DNA from 2 places in the Pseudarthrobacter sp. C1 genome. Region 2 is predicted to be linked to the other one. Evidence: riboswitches for the same ligand, from Rfam matches in the RefSeq annotation. Region 2 holds a riboswitch; the other holds the start of a gene.
The links. A riboswitch is a leader RNA that binds a small molecule or an ion and turns the genes downstream of it on or off. The one in region 2 is predicted to bind thiamine pyrophosphate.
Positions count from the first base shown of each region.

Region 1 (7,184 bases), 310 kb from region 2:
CGGTTCCTCGGACTACCACGGCACCGGTAAGCCCAACGTGCTGGGGGAAAACCTCACCTCACCGGACGTCCTCGCCCGGATCGAGGAACTCGGGACGGGCACCAAGGTCGTGCGCGCGGAGAAGTAACTTGCTCCCACGCATTGACTAGCAGGCAGGGCCGAGTAACCTTGCGCGTACTGGGGGAGCGGCGCCAGCCGGTCCAGGTCTCATCGAGTCACTACCAACTGATGACGGAGAGATCGATGCTGAAAAAGTCCCTTGCTGCGGCCGGCCTAGCCACAGCCTTTTTGTTCGTTCCCGCAGCAGCCAACGCGCTTGACTGTATCAACGTCAGCCGGCCGCCTGCCGCGTGCGGGTCCACCTGTACTGACGGACCTATTTTGAACGGGAACTGGGCCTGGCTTCCCAGTGTCTTCGAGGGTGCTCCGGAAGTCTGGGCATTTGTCCCGCCCGGAACAGTCCAGGGGTTCGGCCTGCCCGGCGAGAAGGGCAACTTCCAGGGCGGCGAAGGCCATGCCCTACTCGTCAATGCAATCTGCGATTCCCAGGGGTCAGTACTCGTGAGCCGGCAGACGGACCACGGGATCCAGTTGATGGAGGGCTGCCCGTAAAGCCGGTGAGGGTGAAGTAAGTCGCGCTAGGTGTCGTTTTGCTGGGTCAAAACGACACTTGGCGCTACCTAGTTGGGCGGGAACGCGGTGAGCTCCGCGTGGGCACCCAGGCGCCTAGCCATGATGTCGATCGCCGGCTGGTTCTGGTCCACGCACACGAACTTCCGGTCCATCTTGGCCGCCACTGCACCCAGGGTCCCGGAGCCGGCAAAGAAGTCCAGGCACCAGTCTCCGGGCCTGCTTGAGGCGGCAACCACCCGGCGGACCAGGCCCTCGGGCTTTTGCGTCGGGTATCCGGTTTTCTCCTTGCCGGTGGGGGAGACGATGGTGTGCCACCAGACGTCGGTGGGCAGTTTCCCCAGTTCGCGCTTGGCGGGCGTCACAAGGCCCGGTGCCATGTACGGCTCACGGTCCACCTCCGCGCTGTCGAAGTGGTACTTCGCCGGGTTCTTGACGTACACCAGGATGTTGTCGTGCTTGGTGGGCCAGCGGTTCTTGGCGCGGGCTCCGTAGTCATAGGCCCAGATGATCTCGTTCAGGAAGCACTCGCGGCCAAAGATGGCATCCAGCATCACTTTGGCGTAGTGCACCTCGCGGTAGTCGAGGTGCAGGTAGAGGGTGCCGTCATCGGCCAGCAGGCGCCACGCTTCCACGAGCCGGGGCTCCAGGAAAGACCAGTAGTCGCTGAACGCGTCGTCATACCGGTGGAGCGCGCCCTTGATGGTGTCGTAGGAGCGCCCCTTGAATCCGACGCGGTCGCCGGCGCCGTCCGCATTGGCCACCATGGTGGTCTGCTGGCGCCGTTGGGCCCGGCCGGTGTTGAACGGCGGATCCACGTATATCAGTGTGAAGGCGCCGTCCGGCAGCGAGGGAAGGAAGTCCGCGTTGTCCGCGTGGACCACCAGGCTGCTGCCGTCCGGCGCCCAGACAGTGTCAGTCATGGAGGGGTTTAGGCCTCGGTGCTGCCGGGCTGCGTGGCCTTGTCGGCGCCCACTACCTCGCCGTTGCGGCGGCGGGTACGCGTGCGGGGGCGGCGGGTGCGGGAGGGCTGCTCTGCTTCGCCTGCACCGGCGTTGGCATCACCGGCAGTGACGGGAGCTGCGGCAGGCTCGGACGTACGACGGCGGCGCTCACCTGTGCGGGCAGCGGAGTCGCCGCTGCGCCCGCCTTCGCGCTTGGCGCCGCGGTCCCGGCTGTCGCGTCCCCGGCCGTCGCGGTCGCGGGAACTGCCGGCGTCGCGGCCCCCGCGGGCGTTCTTTTTGCCCGTTTCGCCCAGGTCTTCCAGGACTTCGGCGTCAACTCCGGCCAGGGTGCGCTTGTCGCGCGGGAGCCGGCCTTTGGTGCCCTCGGGAATGTCCAGGTCTTCAAAGAGGTGCGGGGAAGACGAGTAGGTCTCCACAGGCTCCGGCACGCTCAGGCCCAGGGCCTTGTTGATCAGTCCCCAGCGGGGCATGTCGTCCCAGTCCACGAAGGTGACAGCGGTGCCCTTATTGCCGGCGCGGCCGGTGCGGCCCACGCGGTGCAGGTAGATTTTTTCGTCTTCCACGCACTGGTAGTTGATGACGTGGGTGACGTCGTCGACGTCGATGCCGCGCGCGGCGACGTCGGTTGCCACCAGGACGTCCACCTTGTTGTTGCGGAAGGCCCGGAGGGCCTGCTCGCGGGCGCCCTGGCCGAGGTCGCCGTGGATGGCGGCGGCCGCGAAGCCCCGGTCCACGAGTTCCTCGGCAACCTTGGCGGCAGTGCGTTTGGTCTTTGTGAAGATGATGGTCCGGCCGCGGCCGCGGGCCTGCAGGATGCGGGCGACAACCTCGATCTTGTCCATGCTGTGCGCGCGGTAGATCAACTGGCGGATATCGCGCTTGGTGAGGCCTTCATCATCCGGATCAGCAGCACGGATGTGGGTGGGCTGGGTCATGTACCGCCGGGCCATGGCAATGACGGGGCCGGGCATGGTGGCGGAGAACAGCAGGGTCTGGCGGACCGCCGGCGTGGCCGCGATCAGGGTCTCGACGTCAGGCAGGAAGCCGAGGTCAAGCATTTCGTCGGCCTCGTCCAGGATGACGACCTTGACGTTCTTCAGGCTCAGGTGCTTCTGCTTGAAGAGGTCGATGAGGCGCCCGGGGGTACCCACCACAACCTCCACGCCGTTCTTCAGGGCTTCCACCTGGGGCTCGTAGGCCCGGCCGCCGTAGATGGTGGCGATGCGCGCGTTCCGCTTGCGGGATGCAGTCTGCAGGTCGTTGGCCACCTGCACCGCCAGTTCACGGGTGGGGACGATGACCAGTGCCTGCGGTGCACCCGGGACGGCAAGCTTTTCGTAGCCGGCGTCGTCCCGGCCCACTACCCGCTGCAGGGCGGGGATGCCGAAGCCGAGGGTCTTGCCTGTGCCGGTCTTGGCCTGGCCGATGATGTCGTGTCCGGAGAGGGCAACCGGCAGGGTCATGGCCTGGATGGGGAAGGGGTGGGTAATGCCGGCGTCGGCCAGGGACTCCACGATGTCGGCGCGGACGTTGAAGTCCGCGAAGGACTTCTCCTCAATCTCGTGCGGCTTCTCGTCGGAGATGATGGTTTCTTCGGGCTCAAGCGTTTCGGTGCCGGAGTCGTCCGTCAGAAGCTGGTGGGTATGCAATTCACTCACGTGGAGTTTCCTTATTCATTTGGGCAATGGCGCTGCCTGCTCAACGGGCCGGCCGGCAGGCCGTTCCGGAGCACGCTCAGGCGCGCAAGCAATTCCAGTGGAAGCCGATCGCGGGCTATCTTTATGCTGGCACTGGTGACCAGCGGGTGGTTCTCAAGATCGCGTAGGGGCGGGCTTGTTGGTTTCAAATCAAGGAAATCAACGACCGGGCATCCATTTCTACCTCTTCAGTCTAGCCGCAAGGGCACCGAAATCCGGCTTTTGCCCGCACTGCGGGCCGGATTTGCCACAAAACCGCCCCGGGTCACGGCGCCTTCGGCACCAGCTCGAAATGCACTTCACGGGTAGCGATGTCCGAGGACATGAGGCGCACCCGGACCTTGGTTCCGGCCTCCAGTTCACCGGCGCAGCGCGCTGTCACTGCAGGTTCGGCGATCTGGATGATCCCGGAGCCGCCGTTGCCGTTCTTGCCGTTGCCGTTTTTGCCCTTGCCGTTGCCGTTCCGGCTCATGCCGCCGTTCCCGTTCTCCTTCTGGGGCTTCGACCCTGAAATCACGATCGCGTCGAACTCCTGTCCGATGTGGTTGATCAACAGTGCCGCCTCCACCGTGTCCAGCGCCATTCGCTCCATCCGGGACGCCAGCTGGTCCGAGCCCGCCATGATCTCGGGAAGCGACGGCAGGGCGTCCCGCACCCACGCGGGCACCTCGCCGCCATTGCTCAAGGCCTCGCAGGTGACCAGCACGAAGCGGTCCACCAGGCGGCGAAGCGGGGCGGTGGTATGGGCGTACGCGGCGCCGATGGCGGACTGAACGGCGTCATCCGGGACGGTGCCGTCAAAGGCCGTATAGGCCGCCCCACGGAAGAGCATCCCTGCGGAGTGGAGGATTGCGAGCTGGCGGGGATGGGTGGGGTCCAGGCTGCGGAGGTATTCGCCGTAACTGACTTCGCCGTCCCAGGGCTTTCCGAGGGCCTCTGTCTGCAGCCGGAAATGGTTCAGGGAACGCTCGTCCGGGGCCGGCATGGTGCGCAGGATGCCCACTTTCCCGGCCAACATGAGCTGTGCGGCTGCCATGCCGGTCATCAGCGATATCTGTGCGTTCCAGTCCTCCACGGGCAGCTGCGGGGCGGCGGCGATCCGGTAGCCGCCGTCGGGAAGCTGGACAATCTCCTGGTCCGGCATGTTCAGGCTGGCACCCTCCCGGGCGCGCTCCAGCTCCACGCGCTTGAGCCCCACCTCTTTAAGGAGGCGCAGCACAGGGGAAGGGCTGCCGGCGTCCAGTTCCGCCTGGGCGCCTTTGTAGCTGAGCTTGGTGCGGCTGCGCATCCGGGCACGCCGCACGGCCACGGCCGTGACCTCCGCGTCAACGTCAAGACGGAAGTCCCACACGAACGCGGAACAGTCCTGTCCCGGCAGGAGGCTTCCCGCCCCCTCGCTGATGACTTCGGGATGCAGCGGTATGCGGCCGTCCGGCGTGTAAAAAGTCTGTCCCCGACGCCGCGTCTCAGCGTCCAGCGGGCCGCCGGGAGTAACAAACGCCGGCACGTCGGCGATGGCATAGAGAACGTGGTAGCCGTTGCCGTCCCGCTCGATGAACAGCGCCTGGTCCAGGTCGGTGGACGATGCCGGATCGATGGTAATGAATTCAACGAAAGTCAGGTCATGGGACGGCAGTTGCAATGCGGACACGGCGGCCTCGGCGTCCTTCACGGCATCATCAGGGTAGGCGCCCGGCAGCTCAAGCTCACTCCGGAGCGCGCCCAGCGCCGCTTCGAGTGCGTTGGTGTGCTCGTGGACATTGGGGGCCAGCCGATGGTGTGACACGAAAATCAGCGTAGCCCGAATTTCGTCAATAGTGCACGGAAGCGGCCCGGAGAGGAACGCCAGTTCCGGCGCGGGATTATGGGCGGGCGGCGTCCAGGGCGCTGAGGAGCGAAGCGGCGGCCGCGGCCGGATCGTCAGCCTCGGTAATGGCCCGGACCACCACGATCCGGCGTGCGCCGGCTTCCACCACCTCTTCGACGTTGGAGTGGTCGATGCCGCCAATCGCGAACCAGGGGACACCGCCGTCGGGCGTGTCCTCCTGCCCGTCCGCCCCGGCAACAGCCGTGGCGGCGTACCTCACCAGGTCAAGCCCGACGGCGGCCCGTCCGGGCTTGGTGGGTGTTGCCCAGAGCGGCCCCACGCAGAAGTAGTCCAGCGCCGAGGGGCCGGCGGCGGCAGCCAGGGCGGCGTCCACCTGCTCCGGGCTGTGGCTGGACAGGCCGATGGCCGCGTTGCCGTTCAACAGCGTCCGGGCCGCCTTGAGGGGCAGGTCCTTTTGGCCGATATGGAACACCGGGGCTCCGGACAGCACGGCGATGTCCGCCCTGTCATTCACCGCCCACAGCCGGCCGTGCCGCACCGCCGATTCCTTGAGTACGGCCAGGAGCTCCAGCTCCTCGGCGGCTTCGATGGACTTGTCCCGCAGCTGGATGATGTCCACCCCGCCCGCGAAGGCGGCATCGACGAACTGCCCGAAATCGCCCCGCTCCCGGCGCGCGTCCGTGCAGAGGTAAAGGCGTGCGGCCTGCACGCCGGAACTGCCTTCGGCGTTGAGAAAGGCGTCGGTAGCCGGGACGGGGGATGCAGCGGCAGGAGGGTGGGACACATTCATGGGTGCCAGCCTAGTTCCTCTAGACTGGGCCTCGTACTGCGGGAGCCGCGGCAGCTGTCATAAAGCGCCGGGCTGAGAGGGCGTCAGAGCCGACCGCTTGACCTGATCCGGCTAATACCGGCGTAGGGAAGGAGACACTTATGCCCAATGCGCTCGACGCCCCGTACCGGCCCGCGCCCGGCTCCGCACTGGAGGCCGACGTTGCGGTCATCGGCGGGGGAGTCATCGGCCACGGCATCGCCTGGGAGGCGAGGCGGTCCGGACATTCAGCGGTGGTAATCGATGACGCCCCCGGCTCCGGTGCCAGCTGGGCCGCGGCGGGGATGCTTGCCCCGGTGAGCGAACTGCATTACCAGGAGGAGGACCTCCTGGAGCTCATGCTGGAGGCCTCCGGGCGCTGGCCGGGTTTCGCCGCTGGCCTTGCCGCGGCTGCCGGTTCGGATCCCGGGTATCTTACGACGCCGACCCTCGCCGTGGGTGCCGACGCTGCGGACCGGCAGGCGCTGCTGGACCTGCGCGAGGTGCAGCAGGCCAATGGACTGACGGTTGAGCCCCTCACCATCCGTGAAGCCCGGCGCCGGGAGCCGCTGTTGAGCCCGGCCATTGCCTCGGCGCTGAATACACCGGCGGACCACCAGGTGGACCCCAGGCTGCTGGTCGCCTGCTTCCGCCGTGCCCTGGCCCGGCACGCCGGCGGAACCGGCGGAAGCTTCGTGGCCGGAGCCGCCGAGGGCTACGCCGTGCCGGACCGGGCAGCGGGCCTGCTCTGGCGGGACGGAGCCGTCGCCGGTGTCACGCTGGAGGGCGGAGGAACGGTGGCGGCCAGGGAGACCGTAGTGGCCAACGGACTGCACGCTGCGGCCCTGACCGGGCTGCCGGAAAAGCTGCACCTGCCGTTGCGGCCGGTCCACGGTGACATCCTTCGCCTCGCCGTCCCCGCCCACCTTCAGCCGCTGCTGACCTCCACCGTCCGCGGACTGGTCCGCGGGATCCCTGTGTACATCGTCCCCCGGCAGGACGGCACCGTGGTGATCGGGGCAACGCAGCGTGAGGACGCACTGGGGAAGGACAGCGGAACCAGCGCGGGGGCAGTGTCGGCAGGGGGCGTCTACCAGTTGCTGCGCGACGCCCAGGTCCTGGTGCCTGCGGTGGCGGAACTTGAGCTGCTGGAATGCACGGCCCGGGCCCGTCCCGGCACACCTGACAACGCCCCGCTGCTCGGGCGGGTCCCCCTGGAGGACGGCCCTTCAGGGCAAAGCCGCGTGGAGGGGCTC
Region 1 covers NZ_JAYESK010000002.1:333,248-340,431, reverse strand. The annotation lists gene U7114_RS04205 (PHP domain-containing protein) at 1-127, shown strand, start outside; gene U7114_RS04200 (hypothetical protein) at 382-612, shown strand; gene U7114_RS04195 (DNA-methyltransferase) at 681-1,553, opposite strand; gene U7114_RS04190 (DEAD/DEAH box helicase) at 1,562-3,253, opposite strand; gene U7114_RS04185 (RNB domain-containing ribonuclease) at 3,558-5,078, opposite strand; gene thiE (thiamine phosphate synthase) at 5,155-5,910, opposite strand; TPP riboswitch at 5,939-6,056, shown strand; gene thiO (glycine oxidase ThiO) at 6,051-7,184, shown strand, end outside.
Region 1: linked by a shared signal. The riboswitch ahead of thiO (glycine oxidase ThiO) and the one ahead of thiC (phosphomethylpyrimidine synthase ThiC) in region 2 are both predicted to bind thiamine pyrophosphate.

Region 2 (7,184 bases):
GGAAGCTGGCCTTAGTCTCCCGGCACCGTGCCCGGCCAGCCCGCGGGGCCGGCCGATCCGGCGTCGTACTCTTCCAACGGGACAGAATCCTGCTGCCAGGCCTTGAGCACAGGCTCAACAATGCGCCAGCATTCTTCCGCGGTGTCGCCGCGGACGGAAAGCAACGGGTCGCCCGCGAGGACGCCTTCCAGGACTTCACCGTAGGGGAGGAGGTCCGAAGCGCTCAGTTCCGCGCCGAGGGTGATGCGGCCCAGGCTGAAGATGTTGCCGGGACCATTGACATCGACGTCGAACGCCAGGGTGTCCGGCCCGAAGCCGATCCTTAGCTTGTTCGGCCTGTCAACGCCGGTAAAGCCCCGGGGAAGGTGGGGCACCGGGCGGAACGTGACCACGGCTTCCTTGCGCTTAACGCCCAGCGCCTTGCCGGAACGGAGGATGAAGGGGACGCCCTTCCAGCGCCAGTTGTCGATGTTCACCTGGATCTCGGCCAGGGTCTCGGTGCCGCGTGCCGCGTCCACACCGTCCTCCCGCGCGTAGTCCGGGACCTCCTTCCCCGCCAGTTCACCCGCCGTGTAGCGCGCCCTGCGGCTGGAACCGGCGTAGGGCTCCGGGACGCTGCTCGCGCGCAGGACCGTGGAAATGGCGTCGCGCAGGTCCCGTTCGCCGATGGTGGCCGGCGGTTCGATGGCCATCAGCGCCATGATCTGCAGGAGGTGGCTCTGGATCATGTCCCGGAGCGCGCCGGCGCCGTCGTAATAACGGGCGCGTCCCTCCAGCGCGAGGTCCTCGTCAAAGATGATTTCCACTTTTTCCACGTGGTGGCGATCCCAGACGGGTTCCAGGAAGTTGTTGGCGAACCGCAGGCCCAGGATGTTCAGCACGGTGGCCTTGCCCAGGAAATGGTCCACCCGGTGGATGTGGTCTTCCGGAACCAGCCGGACCAGTGTCTGGTTGAGCGACCGGGCAGACTCCTCGCTGGAGCCGAAGGGTTTTTCCATCACCAACCGCGTGCCGGCCGGAACCTGGTCGGGCCTGAGCGCTTCACAGGCGAGCTGGCTGATCTTGGGCGGGAGGGCGAAATAGACGGCCGTTGGGCCGTCCAGCGCGGCAAGGAGCGAGGCCAGGGCGCCGTCGGCGGTGACATCCAGCTGGTGGTAGACGGTCTCCTTTTCAAGGGACTGCAGGGCGTCCTTTCCCTCGGGACCTGCGGGCCCGGCTGCTGCTTCGAAGGAGGTGTGAACCCTTTCCCGCCACTGTTCCGGGGTCCAGGGATCTGACCCGGCACCGACGAGCCGGAGATCCGTGGCGTGGCCCTTTGCCACCAGGCGCGCCAGGCCCGGCAGGAGCAGCCGGCCCGTTAGGTCCCCGGAAGCGCCGAGGATGAGGAGGGTTTTCACAGATGCTTGGCTCGTCATTTTGCCAGCATGCCACCTTGGGGGTCCGACTTGGTACCCTAGATAGTCGAGTCCCGATCATCCACAGCCTTTGATTATTCATAGCCTTTGATCATCCACAGAAAGAAGTGCACGTCGCGTGTTCAATTCACTCTCTGACCGGTTGACAGCAACCTTTAAGAATCTGCGGGGTAAAGGCAGGCTCTCCGAGGCCGACGTCGATGCCACAGTCCGCGAGATCCGCCGTGCCCTCCTGGATGCCGACGTTGCCGTTCCAGTTGTCCGTGAATTCACCGGCCGGGTACGGGAACGCGCCATGGGTTCCGAGGTGTCCGGTGCGCTGAACCCGAGCCAGCAGATCGTCAAGATCGTCAACGAAGAACTGGTGGAGATCCTCGGCGGTGAAACCCGCCGGATCCGCCTCGCCAAGAACGGCCCCACCATCATCATGCTGGCCGGCCTCCAGGGTGCCGGTAAGACCACCCTCGCCGGCAAGCTGTCCAAGTGGCTGAAGGCCCAGGGCCACAGCCCCATGCTGGTGGCATGCGACCTGCAGCGCCCCAACGCGGTCACCCAGCTCCAGGTGGTGGGCCAGCGCGCCAAGGTGCCGGTGTTCGCGCCGCACCCGGGAGCCACGTCCTCCGAACTCGAGCACCCTGCCGGCGACCCCGTGGCCGTTGCCCGCGCCGGTGTGGAGGAAGCCCGCCAGAAGCTGCACGACGTCGTCATCGTGGACACCGCCGGCCGGCTCGGTGTCGACGCCGACATGATGGAGCAGGCGCGCCAGATCCGCCGCGCCATCGTGCCCAACGAAGTCCTCTTCGTCATCGACTCCATGATCGGCCAGGACGCCGTGAACACGGCGCTCGCCTTCGATGAGGGCGTCAACTTCACAGGCATCGTGCTCTCCAAGCTCGACGGCGACGCCCGCGGCGGTGCCGCGCTCTCGGTGGCGTCCGTCACCGGCAAACCCGTCATGTTCGCCTCCACCGGCGAAGGCCTTGACGACTTCGAGCTGTTCCACCCGGACCGGATGGCGTCGCGCATCCTGGACATGGGTGACGTCCTGACGCTGATTGAGCAGGCGGAGAAATCCTGGGACAAGGACGAAGCCGCCCGGATGGCGAAGAAATTCGCCGACCAGGAAGACTTCACCCTTGAGGACTTCCTGGCCCAGATGCAGCAGATCCGCAACATGGGCTCGATGAAGAAAATGCTCATGATGATGCCGGGTGCGCAGAACATCCGCCAGCAGCTGGAGCAGTTCGACGAACGCGAGATCGACCGCGTCGAGGCCATCGTCCGGTCCATGACCCCGCACGAGCGTGTTGCGCCCAAGATCATCAACGGCTCCCGCCGCGCCCGTATTGCCCGCGGCTCCGGCGTCCACGTCTCCGAGGTCAACGGCCTCCTGGAGCGCTTCGCCCAGGCCCAGAAGATGATGAAGAAGATGGCCCAGGGCGGCATGCCGGGCATGCCCGGGATGCCAGGCATGCCGGGTGCCGGCGGCGGGGCGCGGAAGAACGCCAAGAACGCCCCCAAGAAGAAGGCGAAGTCAGGCAACCCCGCCAAGGCTGCCCAGGAGCGGAAGGACGCCGAGGCCCGCCGGGCCAACGCGGCCAAGGCTCTGCCGACCGGCGCCGCCTTCGGCCAGCAGACGGGCGACTTCGATCCGTCCCAGCTGAACCTGCCCAAGGGCTTCGACAAGTTCCTCGGCAAGTAAGCACGCCTGGCCCAACTAAGTAGCGCCAAGTGTCGTTTTGACGGTTCATAACGACACTTGGCGCTACTTAGTTGGGATGTCGGGGCTGTGGATTAGGGTTGGGTCATGTTCAAGCAGAGGGTAGTGTTCGTGCACGGCGCGGGCAGCTTCGGCGCCGCGGCCTGGCCCCGCCAGCATGGCCTGGCACTGTCCTATGACGCACTGTTCCTGCGCCGCCACGGCTACGATCCCGTGGCAGAGCCGGTGGAATCATCCTTCGAAGAGGACGCGGGGATCCTGCTGCGGTCACTGGCCGACGACGGCAGGGGCGCCGTCGGCGGGCACGTCGTGGCACATGCCCAAGGCGCCGTCGCAGCGATGATGGCCGCCGTCGAACGCCCCGACCTTGTCTACTCGCTGACGCTGGTGGAGCCGGCCTGCCTGTCGCTGACCGCGGAACTGCCGGCGACGGCGGCGCACATTGCGCTGATGAAGCCGCTCCTGGACGTCCGGCACCAACTCGGCGACGAGGACTTCCAGCGGGAATTCGTGCGCCGGGTCTACGCCACGGACCTGCAGCACCCGGTCACCGTGGAAGAGAAGCGGTCCGCGCGGCGGCTCCGGCTGCAGGTGCCGTCGTGGGAAGCTCCGCTGCACATCGTGCCGGGCGTGCCTACGCTCGTCCTCACGGGCGGCTGGGAGCCGCTCTACGAAGAGATCGCGGGCTACCTCCGGGAGACCGGCGCCCTCCACCGCACTGCGGCGGGAGGGCACCGGCCCCAGGATTCAGTAGAGGGGGACCGCATCATCCGCTCGTTCATCGGCGATGCCAGCCGGGTCCGGGCACGCGCCTCCTGACGCCCTAGCTTCCGGCGGCAACACGGGGCTCCGGCAGGTACACCTTGCCGCCGGCCGCCCGGAATTCCTCGCTTTTCCCCTTCATCCCCGCGGCCGCCGCCAGGGCCGCCTGCGACTCCGCCGAGCCAAATTCGTCCCGGATGTCCTGGCTGATCCTCATGGAGCAGAACTTGGGACCGCACATGGAACAGAAGTGCGCGGTCTTGGCAGGTTCTGCGGGCAGGGTCTCATCATGGAAGGCTTCCGCCGTGACCGGGTCCAGGGACAGCGCGAACTGGTCGCGCCAGCGGAATTCGAAGCGTGCCTTGGACAGCGCATCATCGCGCTCGTGCGCCCCCGGGTGGCCCTTGGCAAGGTCTGCCGCGTGTGCGGCGATCTTGTAGGTGATCACCCCGGTCTTGACGTCGTCCTTGTTGGGCAGCCCCAGGTGTTCCTTCGGGGTGACATAGCAGAGCATGGCAGTGCCGTAACGTGCGATCTCCGTGGCACCGATGGCCGAGGTGATGTGGTCGTAGCCCGGTGCAACGTCGGTAACCAGGGGCCCGAGTGTGTAGAACGGCGCACCCTTGCACAGCTCCTGCTGGCGCTCTACGTTCTCGCGGACCAGGTGGAACGGGATGTGCCCCGGACCTTCCACCATCACCTGCACGTCGAATTCCCAGGCGCGCGCCGTCAGCTCAGCCAGTGTGTCCAGTTCGGCGAACTGGGCAGCGTCGTTGGCATCCGCCGTCGCCCCTGGCCGCAGCCCGTCACCCAGGGAGAAGGCGACGTCGTACTTCGCGAAGATTTCGCACAGCTCATCGAAGTGCGTGTAGAGGAAGTTCTCCTGGTGGTGGGCCAGGCACCAGCCTGCCATGATCGAACCGCCGCGGGATACGATGCCTGTCACCCGGTTGGCTGTCAGGGGCACGTAACGCAGCAGGACGCCGGCGTGGATGGTCATGTAGTCCACACCCTGCTCGCACTGTTCAATGACGGTGTCGCGGAAGATCTCCCAGGTAAGGGCATTGGCTTCCCCGTTGACCTTCTCGAGGGCCTGGTAGATGGGGACGGTGCCGATGGGGACGGGGGAGTTGCGGAGGATCCATTCGCGGGTGGTGTGGATGTCATCGCCGGTGGAAAGGTCCATGACGGTGTCGGCGCCCCACTGCGTTGCCCACTGCAGTTTGTCCACCTCCTCCGCGATGGAACTGGTAACGGCCGAGTTGCCGATGTTGGCGTTGATTTTCACCAGGAAGGCCTTGCCGATAATCATCGGCTCGGACTCGGGGTGGTTGATGTTGCTGGGGATGATGGCGCGGCCCGCGGCCAGCTCGCTGCGGACCAGTTCAACATCGCAGTTCTCGCGCAGCGCCACAAAGCGCATCTCCGGGGTGATCACGCCCTGCCGCGCGTAGTGCATCTGCGTCACGGTCCTGCCGTCGACGGCGCGGCGGGGCACCGGGCGCGCTCCCTTCCACTCGGCGCTGGCGGCGCCGCGGCGGACAGCCGAGCGGCCGTCGTCGAGCAGGTTCCGTTCCCTGCCGCTGTACGCCTCGGTGTCTCCGCGTGCTTCGATCCAGTCCGTCCGGAAGGGAGGGAGGCCGATGACGGGGTCGCTGCCAGGTCCTGCCGTCCGGTAGGTCCGGAACGGCCTGTTCGGCGTCCCGTTCGGGGAAGGTTCCAGCGCAATCTCCGTCACCGGGACCCTGATCCCCGTGCCGGCATCCTCAAGGTAGGCCAGTGAATGGGATTTCAGGGACTGGGTCACCGTTGGCTGGTTGCCGGCTGCTCCCATGGCCGGACGGTCTTGGGCAGGGTTCAGCTGTGCATTTTGTGTACTCAAGGAATACTCACTTCCTTCGCCGGCATTACCCGGACAGGTTCAACGGTCGCAGGCTGCGTCAGCCCGATCTCAGCCCCTGCAGGGGCACCCGTGTGGTCAAGATGTAAGCTACCACACGCCCCCGGAAGGGCGGTGTCACATTTGCGGGTGCTAGCCTGACCGGGCATCGAAAGGAAGCCCGATGGCAGACATCATTCACTTTCGCGGACCCGTCCTGACCGCACCGGACCGGGTACGCCATGGACTCTGGTCGGTGGACGGCAGCCTCACGTTCAGCCGGCCAACTGCCCTTCCGGCGCGGGAGCTCGACGGCTGGGTGCTGCCGGGATTCGCTGACGCCCACTGCCACATCGGACTGGGCCCCGCCGGCCCGGTCGAACCCGCCCTTGCACGGGAACAGGCGCTGGCTGACCTCAACGCCGGAACCCTGCTGGTCCGCGACGCCGGCTCACCTGCCGATACCCGCTGGATGCAGGGCGGCCGGGACTTTCCGGTGCTGATCCGTGCAGGACGGCATGTGGCCCGCACGCGCCGCTACCTGCGCGGCTTTGCGGCGGAGGTCGAACCCGACGGGCTCGTGGAGGCCGTGCGGAAGCAAGCACGCGACGGCGACGGCTGGGTCAAACTGGTGGGCGACTGGATCGACCGGAGCGCCGGCGACCTCGCGCCCTCCTTTCCTGCCGCCGTCGTCCGTGACGCTGTCCAGGCTGCCCATGATGAAGGTGCCCGGGTCACGGCGCATTGCTTCGCCGAGGACACCCTGGACCAGATGCTGGACGCCGGCATTGACTGCATTGAGCACGCCACGGGGCTGCTGCCCCGCCACCTGCCCCGGTTCGTGGAGCAGGGCGTGCCGATCGTGCCCACGCTCATCAACATCGCTACCTTTCCTGACATAGCGGAGCAGGCAGACGCCAAGTTTCCGCGCTACGCCGCCCACATGCGTGCCCTGTGGGAACGCAGGCTGGAACGGGTGGCGGAGGCCCATTCCGCCGGCGTACGCATCTTTGCCGGGACGGACGCAGGCAGCGTGGTCCGCCACGGGAGGATCGCAGATGAGATCCTCGCCCTGCACGGGGCCGGCCTGCCCATGCCTGCGGCCCTGGATGCCGCCTGCTGGGCAGCCCGCACGTGGCTGGGAGCGGACAACCTGGAGGAAGGCGCGCGGGCCGACGTCGTGGTGTGCCGCGAAGACCCGCGGACCACCCCGGAAACGATCAGGGCGCTGGAACACGTGGTGCTGGGCGGCCGCATCATCCGCTGAGTTATTTGAGGCCGCCACTTGGAATAAATTGAAGCTTCAAGTAATTTTAATATGTGACAGGCCGCCGACGGGACGGCCTCCAATACAAGGAGCCTTCAAATGACCGACGCAGCCGCCCGCCAGGATCTCCTTCCTGCCGAC
Region 2 covers NZ_JAYESK010000002.1:19,022-26,205, reverse strand. The annotation lists gene U7114_RS02810 (glucose-6-phosphate dehydrogenase) at 12-1,415, opposite strand; gene ffh (signal recognition particle protein) at 1,534-3,117, shown strand; gene U7114_RS02800 (alpha/beta fold hydrolase) at 3,223-3,954, shown strand; gene thiC (phosphomethylpyrimidine synthase ThiC) at 3,959-5,779, opposite strand; TPP riboswitch at 5,774-5,881, opposite strand; gene U7114_RS02790 (amidohydrolase family protein) at 5,961-7,043, shown strand; gene U7114_RS02785 (VOC family protein) at 7,143-7,184, shown strand, end outside.